DNA from 3 places in the Janthinobacterium sp. GL_088 genome. Region 2 is predicted to be linked to each of the others. Evidence: predicted binding sites of a transcription regulator. Region 2 holds the regulator's gene; each other region holds the start of a gene.
The links. Region 2 encodes LexA, which represses DNA repair genes until DNA is damaged. Its sites were predicted from a motif close to ACTGTATNNNNATACAGT; they were not measured.
Positions count from the first base shown of each region.

Region 1 (3,599 bases), 800 kb from region 2:
TCCGCCTCCGCCTCATTGCCGTGTTCTTCGATCCAGGCGCGGCGTCCGGCCGCTTCGCCCTTGCCCATCAACATATTGAAGCGCGAGGCCGAGGCCATGTGGTCGATTTCCCCGAGCGTGACGGGCAGCAAACGGCGCGTGTCCGGGTTCATCGTCGTTTCCCACAGCTGCTCGGCGTTCATCTCGCCCAGACCCTTGAAGCGCGAGATCGACCAGGCGCCCTGTTTCACGCCTTCCTTGCGCAGCTTGTCCTCGATGGCGACCAGTTCGCCGTCGTCGAGCGCATAGATTTTCTGCATCGGCTTCTTGCCGCGCGCCGGTGCATCCACGCGGTACAAGGGCGGGCGGGCGATGCAGATGTGGCCCTTGTTGATCAGGACCGGGAAGTGCTTGAAGAATAAGGTCAGCAGCAGTACCTGGATGTGCGAGCCGTCCACGTCTGCATCGGACAGGATGCAGATTTTGCCGTAGCGTAGGCCCGACAGGTCGGGTGTATCGCCCACGCTGTGCGGATCGACGCCGATGGCCACTGCGATGTCGTGGATCTCGTTGTTGGCGAACAGGCGGTCGCGGTCCGTTTCCCACGAATTCAAGACCTTGCCGCGCAGGGGCAGGATCGCCTGGAATTCCTTGTCGCGGCCCATCTTGGCCGAACCGCCCGCCGAGTCACCCTCGACGAGGAACAGTTCATTGCGGGTAATGTCCGACGATTCGCAGTCGGTCAGCTTGCCGGGAAGGACGGCGACGCCCGAGGATTTTTTCTTTTCCACTTTTTGCAGCGAACGCTGGCGCGACTGCGCCTGCTTGATCACGAGATCGGCCAGCTTCTTGCCGTAATCGACGTGCTGGTTCAGCCACAGTTCCAGCGGCGGCTTGGTGAAGGTCGAAACGAGGCGCACGGCGTCGCGTGAGTTCAGGCGTTCCTTGATCTGGCCCTGGAATTGCGGGTCCAGCACCTTGGCCGACAGCACGAACGAGGCGCGCGCGAACACGTCTTCCGGCAGCAGCTTCACGCCTTTCGGCAGCAGCGAGTGCATTTCGACGAAGTTTTTCACGGCGCCGAACAGGCCGTCGCGCAAGCCCGATTCGTGCGTGCCGCCATTCGAGGTGGGGATCAGGTTGACATACGATTCGCGCACGATGGCGCCTTCTTCCGTCCACGCGACCACCCAGGCCGCGCCTTCGCCTTCGGCAAAGCCTTCCGAATCCGGGCCAGCGTACTGCGCGCCTTCGAACAGGGGAATCAGGGTTTCGCCATTCGATACCTGCGCCAGCGTTTCGGTCAGGTAGCCGCGCAAGCCTTCCGCATACTGCCACGTTTGCGTGTCGCCGGTTTTCGCGTTGGTGAGGGTGACGGTGACGCCTGGCAGCAGCACGGCTTTCGAGCGCAGCAGGCGTTGCAGCTCCGTTTGCGAGATATTCGGCGAATCAAAATATTTCGCATCGGGCCAGGCGGTGACGCGTGTGCCCGATTTCTTGCCGTCGCGCGGGGCAGGGCGGGAAGTCAAGGGCTCGATCACATCGCCATTCGCAAACACCATGTGGTGCAGGCCATTGCCGTCGCTTTCCTTGCGCCAGACGGTGATTTCCAGGCGCGTCGACAGCGCATTGGTGACGGATACGCCGACGCCATGCAAGCCGCCCGAGAATGCATAGGCGCCGCCAGAACCCTTGTCGAACTTGCCGCCCGCGTGCAGCCGTGTAAACACGATTTCCACCGTCGGCACGCCTTCTTCCGGGTGCAGGCCGACGGGAATGCCGCGGCCATTGTCTTCGACGGTGATGCTGCCATCCGTGTTTTGCGTGACGGCGATATGCGTGCAATGACCGCCCAGCGCCTCGTCGGAGGCATTGTCGATCACTTCCTGAATGATGTGCAGCGGATTTTCAGTGCGGGTATACATCCCCGGGCGCTGCTTGACGGGTTCCAGTCCTTTCAGGACACGGATGGATGATTCGCTGTAGTCGGATGCTGGTTTTTTAGTGGCCATACGTGTTCAAGCTAAGTAAAGACAGTGGTTGGAACGCCAGGCCAGGGCACTGCGGGGCGCAATGACAGCGGCGGCGATAACTGTATGAATATACAGTATATCCCGTCCAGCGTCACTGTGGGAGGGCAGTGCGGCAGGCTTGGCGTCCTTGTGCGGACGCTCGCGCATTCTATCTTGTCCCGCGAGCAATAGCGCTACTCCAAGGCAACAACAGTGCGCCGCGCGCGTAGTTTGGCGCCCATTGTGAAGGATTTTATGCGGTAAAGCGCCCGTTTTTACATCTTGTTTACAGCTGCCTCCCTAGTCTTTACGAATTTTTTAGACCCTTTTGGCTAATCTGCTCACTATCAAAACAAACCTGAATGAGGGTGGGAATGGATCTCGTGTATCTCGGCTTGATTGCCGTGTTTTTCGTCCTGGCGGCCGGCTTTGCCGTCGCCTGCGACAAATTAGGGAGCGTCAAATGAACGCGTTTTATGTGCTGGGCGCCGTCGTTTCGGCTGGCCTGCTCGTGTACCTGCTGGTGGCGCTGCTGAAGGCGGAGGAACTGTGATGACGACGCAATCGATACTGTTGTTGGTGGCCTTCCTGGCCGTGCTGCTGGCCGCCGGCTATCCGCTGGGCCTGTACATGGCCAAAGTGGCCGGCGATGCCCCCGTGCGCGGCCTGGGCTGGCTGCAAAAGCTGGAAAACCTGCTGTACCGCTGGTCCGGCCTGCCCGCCGACAAGGCCATGGGCTGGAAAAGCTATGCCATCGCCCTGATCGTCTTCAATACCGTGGGCGCCGTCTTCGTCTACGGCCTGCAGCGCCTGCAGGGCTTTTTACCGTTGAATCCACAGGGCCTGGGCGCCGTCAGCCCCGATTCCTCGTTCAATACCACCGTCAGCTTCGTCGCCAATACCAACTGGCAAGGCTATGGCGGCGAACAGACCATGAGCTATCTGACCCAGATGCTGGGCATGGCGTGCCAGAACTTCTTCTCGGCTGCCACCGGCATCGCCGTGATCTTCGCGCTGGTGCGCGGCTTTGCCTCGCGCTCGGGCAAATCGATCGGCAATTTCTGGGTCGACCTGGTGCGCTCCACCCTGTACATCCTGTTGCCGCTGTCCCTGGCCCTGTCCGTCGTCTTCATGGGCGAAGGCATGATCCAGAATTTTTCCGCCTACAAGGAAGTGACCCTGCTCGACCACGTGGCCTATGAAACGCCGAAGGTGACGGCCGACGGCCAGCCCGTGCTCGATACGGCCGGCAAGCCCGTGATGGAAGCGCAAGTGGCGACCACGCAGACGATCGCCATGGGTCCCGTCGCGTCGCAGGAATCGATCAAGCTGCTGGGCACGAATGGCGGCGGCTTCTTCAATGCCAATTCCTCGCACCCGTATGAAAATCCGACCGTGCTGTCGAACTTCCTGCAGATGCTGGCCATTTTCATCATTCCCGCCGGCCTGTGCTTCACGTTTGGCCGCATGGTGGGCGACCTGCGCCAGGGCTGGGCCGTACTGGCCGCCATGACCCTGATCTTCGTCGTCATGACGGCCGGCGTGATGAGCGCCGAGCAGCAAGCCAATCCCGCTTTGCAAGCACTGGGCGTGGACCAGCAGGCCAGC
Region 1 is NZ_CM174453.1:5,917,698-5,921,296, reverse strand. It holds gene AC3IQ7_RS26445 (DNA topoisomerase IV subunit B) at 1-1,991, opposite strand, end outside; gene kdpF (K(+)-transporting ATPase subunit F) at 2,455-2,544, shown strand; gene kdpA (potassium-transporting ATPase subunit KdpA) at 2,544-3,599, shown strand, end outside.
Region 1: AC3IQ7_RS26445 (DNA topoisomerase IV subunit B) is a predicted target of LexA. The motif match lies at 2,071-2,088, and genes of this name have one in related genera.

Region 2 (3,599 bases):
TCCACAACCACGTCGGTGTGCAGAGCAACCGAAACGTTGTGCTCGCCAACGATCTTCAGCGGGCCGGTAGGCATGCGGATTTGTGCTTTTTCAACAGCAAAACCTTGCTTGGTCAGCGCTTCAGCGATGTCGAAGTTGGTGACGGAACCGAACAGACGGCCATCAACACCAGCTTTTTGAGCAACTTGAACGGTCAGACCGCTCAGTTTTTCGCCCTGGGCTTGCGATGCGGCCAGTTTGGCAGCAGCAGCTTTTTCCAGTTCGGCGCGCTTGACTTCGAATTCAGCCACAGCGGTTGCCGTAGCACGACGTGCCAGGCGTTGCGGGATCAGGAAGTTACGTGCGTAACCGTCTTTGACTTTGACGACTTCGCCGAGGTTACCGACGTTAACAACTTTTTCTAACAGAATGATTTGCATAGTTCTTCTCCAGGAATATCTGACCGATTAAGCGTGGTGCAGATCGGTGTATGGCAGCAGCGCGAGGAAGCGAGCGCGCTTGATTGCGGTGTCAACTTGGCGCTGGTAGTGCGCTTTGGTACCGGTCAGGCGTGCTGGCATGATCTTGCCGTTTTCTTGGACGAAGTCTTTCAGCGTGTCGACGTCTTTGTAGTCGACTTGCTCAACGTGAGCTGCGGTGAAGCGGCAGAACTTCTTGCGTTTGAACAACGGGTTTTGCTGTTTGCGTTTTTCTTTAAGCTTGAGCTTATTTTTGTCGAACTTTTTACCGAATGCCATGTCAGGCTCCTGTATCTAAAATGCGCTAGTCAAAATTGACTGCACTAAAATCAATGATGTGAAACACCAAACTCTTGCTGTTGCGGCTCTTCCTGGCCAGGAAACCCGTGAACTGATATACCCCGCCCAAGCTTGCCTGACTGAACCGGCCTGAGATTTCGCCAGCGGCTAGCGCGGCAACATCAAACTCGGTCAAACGGGCAATCCCTGCTTCCATCTGCTGCGAACTGTGTTGCAATACTGCATTCACAATCGGCAGCCCTGCCGGGGTATAGCGCAATATTTCGCGCTCGGCAATGATGGCGGTGACTTGTAGCTGGTTCAGCGCACGATCCTGGTCAAGAATTAAGCTGCTGCTGCGGCTGGAGCGGCTGCTGGTGCTTCGGTGCGGTGGCTTTTGGCCGCGTCTTCGCGTTGTACCGATTTCATCATCGGCGAAGGAGCTGTTTCAGCTTTCTTCATTTTAACGGTCAGGTGACGCAACACGGCATCATTGAATTTGAATGCTGTTTCCAACTCGACCAGGGTCTCGTTGTCGCATTCGATGTTCAGGCAGATGTAGTGTGCTTTAGGCAGCTTTTGGATCGAGTAAGCCATTTGACGGCGGCCCCAATCTTCCACGCGGTGAACCGAACCGCCGCGGGTGGTTACGCTGGCTTTGTAGCGTTCGATCATCGCGGGCACTTGCTCGCTTTGGTCCGGATGGACGATAAAGACTATTTCATAATGACGCATGCAAACTCCTTCAGGTCGGATTGATAATCGCCCACCCCGGCGTCAAGACGGGTGTGGGAAGGTCAGCCGAAGATTATAACCGCCTTTTGCAAACGTTTCAATCATTCCTTCCACCAGCACCCGAAAAGCCCGTGCGCCAGCGTGCTTTCGGCCCATGGGCAAGTATTTCTTGCAAAATTCGCCGAAAACACGGAAATCCCCTTGCATAGTGGGCGATACTGTACAAAAATACAGACTGTTCATATAGACAGCATTTTAGTATGCACCCACCGCTCATGATCAAGCTGACAGCACGACAAGAACAAATCCTGAACCTGATCAAGGACGCGATTGAAAACACGGGCTTTCCTCCCACCCGTGCGGAAATCGCCAATGAACTGGGTTTCAAATCGGCCAATGCGGCCGAAGAGCATTTGCAGGCCCTGGCCCGCAAGGGCGCGATCGAGATTTCGCCCGGCACCTCGCGCGGCATCCGCCTGATCGGCGCGGCCGCCGAAGCGGCGCCGTCGAAAGTGCCGGCGGCCCTGCTGATGTCGCTGCCCCTGATCGGCCGGGTGGCTGCAGGCTCGCCCATCCTGGCGCAGGAAAACCTGGAAGCGAGCTATAACGTCGACCCGGCCCTGTTTTCGGCCAAGCCCGACTTCCTGCTGAAGGTGCGCGGCTGGTCCATGCGCGACGCCGGCATCATGGATGGCGATTTGCTGGCCGTGAAAAAAGTCGACAGCGCCAAGAACGGGCAGATCGTCGTCGCCCGCATCGGCGACGAAGTCACCGTCAAGCGCTACAAGAAGACGGGCTCCGTCATCGAACTGCTGCCGGAAAACCCCGACTTCAAGGTGATCACCGTGTCGCCGGAAGACGAGTTTGCGCTGGAAGGCCTCGCCGTCGGACTGATGCGCAGCTGGCATTAAGCTTTCAGCGTAAAAAAAGGGCCGCGACAGCATGACTGTCGCGGCCCTTTTTACATGCGCGGCTGCTTATGCATCCAGGGCGTTACTGAAATCTTCCAATAAGTCTGCTTCATCTTCGATACCCACCGACACGCGTATCAGCGATTCGGCGATGCCCATGCTGGCGCGGCGCTCGGCGCCCATCTCGTAGAAAATCGTATGGGCGACGGGAATCACCAAGGTGCGCGTGTCGCCGAGGTTGCTCGCTGGAATAGCAAGATTGAGACGATTGAGGAAATCGAAGCAGTCGATGCCATCTTTCAGCTCAAAGCTGAACAGCGAGCCATAGCTGCGGAACAAATCCGTCGCCAGCGCGTGCTGCGGGTGCGACGCCAAGCCCGGGTAATGCACGGCCGCTACGCGCGGATCGGCGGCAAGCATGGTGGCCAGCGCCAGGGCGTTCGAGCAGGTGCGATCCATGCGCAAGGCCATGGTTTCCGCGCCGACGGCGATGTGGTGCGCCGCTTCCGGGCCCAGCGAGGCGCCGAAATCGCGCAAGGCCTTCGCGCGGATTTGCGCAATGCCCCATTGTGCCGGTGCCGCCTTTTTATAATTCTCAAAGATGTTCGGATACAGCGTCCAGTCGAACACGCCCGTGTCCGTCAAGCTGCCGCCCAGCGCATTGCCGTGACCGCCAATCGATTTCGTCAGCGCATTGACGACCAGGCCCGCGCCCACCGCTTTCGGACGGAACAGGTATGGCGTCGTCATGGTGTTGTCGACGATGTACAAAATACCCTTCTCACGGCACAAGTCACCGATCTTTGCCAGGTCGGCGATCTGCGTGCGCGGATTGGCGATGGTTTCGACAAACACGATGCGCGTGGACGGCGTGATGGCGGCCGCCACGTTGGCCACGTCGGTGGCGTCGACGAAGGACACGGCGATGCCCTGCCCCGTCACCGTTTGCCACAGGCTGTTGGTGTTGCCGAACAAAAAGGCCGACGACACGACGTGATCACCGGCGCGCAGCAAGGATTGCACCACGGCGCCGATGGCGCCCATGCCGGTGGCGAAGCACAGGGTCGCCACGCCGTCCTCCATCTTGTTGACCTTGTCTTCCAGCGCGGAGACGGTCGGATTGCCCTGGCGGCCGTAGCGGAAACCCGGCTCCTTGCCCTGGAACACGGAAGCGAGCTGGCGCGCATCGGCGTAACCAAAAGCAACGGAAGTGTGC
Region 2 is NZ_CM174453.1:5,116,610-5,120,208, forward strand. It holds gene rplI (50S ribosomal protein L9) at 1-419, opposite strand, end outside; gene rpsR (30S ribosomal protein S18) at 447-737, opposite strand; gene priB (primosomal replication protein N) at 763-1,062, opposite strand; gene rpsF (30S ribosomal protein S6) at 1,083-1,472, opposite strand; gene lexA (transcriptional repressor LexA) at 1,748-2,383, shown strand; gene AC3IQ7_RS22810 (cystathionine gamma-synthase family protein) at 2,450-3,599, opposite strand, start outside.

Region 3 (3,599 bases), 1.4 Mb from region 2:
GCCACCTGGTTGATGACGGTCGCTGGCAGCAGTTTCTTTTCCGTGCCCAGCAGGATCAGCATCTGCTTGTTGACCACGTGGACCAGGCCGCCGTTCGGGCGTGGCGTATCCCAGCCCTGGCGCATCAGATCCATGCTGGTCGCCGGCGTAAATTTGTTCGAGGACAAGGCCTCTTCCAGTTGTTCTGGCGTGTAGGCCCATGGTGCGGGCAGGCGGTAAATCTGAAGATTCTTGAACCACATAGTTTTTGTCTTCCGTTTGTTTCAGTAGTGCCAGGGGAACGCCATTCTACACTTTCGACACGGGAATGCCGTCAAAAGCGCGGACTGGCGTGGTGTTGTTGATGCGTGGAGAATGCCGCTACAGGGCGGGAAACAGCTCCGCCTGGGCTGGCGCCTGCCGCATCACGCTGGCCGGATCGGACAAGGTCGAGATGCGCACGCCCAGCAGGCGGATTTTCTTTTCAAATGGCACGCGCCGCAAGCAATCGCGGCTGGCGCGCAGGATGGCGGCGGCGTCCGCCGTGGCGCTGGGCAAGGTGATGTCGCGCGTGACGGTGCTGAAATCCTCGAAGCGCAGCTTGATGCCCACCGTGCGCCCCGCCAGCGACTGTTTGTCGAGGTCGCCGGCCACGCGCGTGCACAGGCTTTCCAGCTTTTCCGACAGGGTGGCGCGGTCGCGCACCACCTGCAAGTCGCGCTCGAACGTCGTTTCGCGGCTGACGGACTTGGTTTCCCGGCTCGTCTGCACGGGCCGCTCATCGATGCCCAGCGCCGCCTGGCGCAGCCAGCCCGTGTACAGGTCGCCAAACTGCGTGCGCAGCATGGCCATGTCGGCCTGCGCCAGCTCGCCGATGGTGACAATGCCCAAGGCTTCCAGCTTGGCCGTCGCCTTCGGGCCGATGCCGTTGATCTTTTTCGCCGGCAAGGGCCACACGCGCGTGGCGATATCTTCGGGCGACAAAATGGTGAGCCCGTCGGGTTTTTCCAGGTCAGAACAGATTTTCGCCAACAATTTGTTCGGCGCCAGGCCGATCGAGCACGACAGGCCCGTCGCCTCGGACACCGCCGCCTTCAGGTGCGCCGCCATGGCCGGCGCCTGCTCACCGTATTCGGTCAGATCGACATAGATTTCATCGATGCCCACGTTCTGGATGATGGGGCACAACCGGGCCACGGCCTGCTTGAAGCGGGCCGAATATTCGCGGTAAGCCTCGAAATCGGCCGGCAGCAGGATGCTGTCGGGCGCGAGCTTGGCCGCCTTCATGATGCCCATGGCGGAAAACACGCCAAAGGCGCGCGCCGCGTAGGTCGAGGTGGTGACGACGCCGCGCCCCACGTAGTCGCGCATGCGCGCAAATTGCCGCGTGCCATCTTCCTGCAGCACGGGCTGCTGCAAGCGCCCGCCGCCGATGACGACGGCTTCGCCGCGCAATTCCGGATATTTCAACAGTTCCACAGAGGCGAAGAAGGCGTCCATGTCCAAGTGGGCTATCCAGCGGCGGGTTTCAGGCAATGTAGGGGCAGATGCGGTCAAGGACACCTCGCGGCGGGATGCTATCGGATACTGTAATTATATACAGTATCGCTGCAAATGCCAGTGGATGCAAGCAATGGGACGGTATTGATTGAAATCATGATTGGCTTTTCTATTTAGCAAGAATAGAATCGCTGCACAACAACGAAACCTAGGGAGTTGCCTTGTCCACTGTACCTCACGTCTTACGCCGACTGGCCGTCTGCTCATCCATCCTGCCGGCCGTGCTTCTCTCCACCTTGGCGCCATCCGCGCTGGCCGACACCACCACCATAACCACCAGTGCACCGGTCGCCGCCAAGACGGCTTGGCAGGAAACGCGCCACGGCACGGTCGTCACGGATGACTACCGCTGGCTGCAAAAGAAAACCGATCCTGCCGTGATCGACTACCTGAATGCGGAAAACGCCTACACGGCCGCCGTCACGGCGCCGATCCAGCCGCTGGCCGACAAGGTGTATGCGGAAATCAAGGGCCGCATGCAGGAAGTGGACCTGTCCGTGCCCGCGCGCCAGGGCAATTTCTACTATTACACGCGCGTGGAAGCGGGCAAGCAATACCCGATTCACTGCCGCCGCCCCGTCGGCGCCAGTGGCGCCTACGATGCGCAGGCGGCTGAAGAAATCCTGCTGGACCAGAATCAATTGGCCGAAGGCCACAAATTCTTTGCCGTGCGCGCCTTCAGCGTCAGCCCGAATGAACAGTTGCTGGCCTACACCACCGACACGACGGGTTTCCGCCAGTACGAGTTGCATGTCAAGGATTTGAAAACGGGCAAACTGCTGGGCGACAGCATGCCGCGCGTGACATCGCTGGCGTGGGCAGCGGACAACGCCACCCTGATGCTGGCGCAGGAAGACGCTACCACCAAGCGCTCGGATCGATTGTTCCGCCTGGCCCTGGGCGGTGCGCCGCAACAGGTCTACCACGAGCCGGTGGAACAGTTCGCCATCAACGTGGGTCGCACGCGCGACAAGCAATTCTTCGTGCTCACCTCGGGCAGCACGGATACCAGCGAAGTGCTGCTGCTGCCAACGAGCAAGCCGCAAGGCATCTTTCAATCCGTGCTGAAACGTGAAAAAGGCCACCGCTACGGCATCGAGCACCGCGACGGCCAGCTGTATATTCTGACCAACAAGGAGGCGAAGAATTTCCGTGTCGTCAGCGCGCCCTTGTCCGCGCCGCAGCCGAAGAACTGGAAGCCGGTCGTGCCGCACAACAAGTATGCCGTGATCCAGTCCATCGACGTCTTCCAGGGTTACCTGGTGGTGATGGAAAAGGCGCGCGCCCTGAACCGCGCCCGCATCCTTGATTTTGCGCAAAAGAATTGGAAGACGGTGCAGTTCGACGACCCCGTCTACCTGGCCACGGCGGCCGGTACGCCGGAGTTTTCCGCCACGCAATTTCGCATGTCTTACCAGTCTCCCGTTACGCCACCCACCGTCATCGACGTCAACATGCAGGATGGCAAGCGCACGGTGCTCAAGCAGCAGGAAATCGTCGGCGGCTTTGACGGCAGCCGCTACACGACGCAGCGCTTGTGGGTCAAGGCGCGCGATGGCGTGCAAGTGCCGCTGTGGATTGTCTACAAGAAAGGCGTCAAGCTCGACGGTTCCGCGCCGCTGCTGCTGTACTCGTATGGTTCGTATGGCATTTCCACGGAAGCCAGTTTTGCCATCAGCCGCATCAGCCTGCTGGAACGGGGCGTCATCTATGCGCAGGCGCATATCCGCGGCGGCACCGACATGGGTGAAGCCTGGCATGAGGACGGCATGCTGATGAAGAAGAAAAACACCTTCAATGACTTCATCGACAGCGCCGACTATCTGGTGCGCGAAAAATGGACCAGCCCGAACCGCCTGATCATCCAGGGCGGCAGCGCGGGCGGCTTGCTGATGGGCGCCGTCGTCAACATGCGCCCCGACCTGTTCCACGCCGTGCACGCAGCCGTGCCGTTTGTCGACGTGATGAACACCATGATGGACGCCAGCCTGCCGCTGACCACGGGAGAATATCTGGAATGGGGCGACCCGAACCAGAAGGCCGCGTACGACTACATGCTC
Region 3 is NZ_CM174453.1:66,355-69,953, forward strand. It holds gene AC3IQ7_RS00260 (recombination-associated protein RdgC) at 1-242, opposite strand, end outside; gene dinB (DNA polymerase IV) at 361-1,515, opposite strand; gene AC3IQ7_RS00270 (S9 family peptidase) at 1,701-3,599, shown strand, end outside.
Region 3: dinB (DNA polymerase IV) is a predicted target of LexA. The motif match lies at 1,566-1,583, and genes of this name have one in related genera.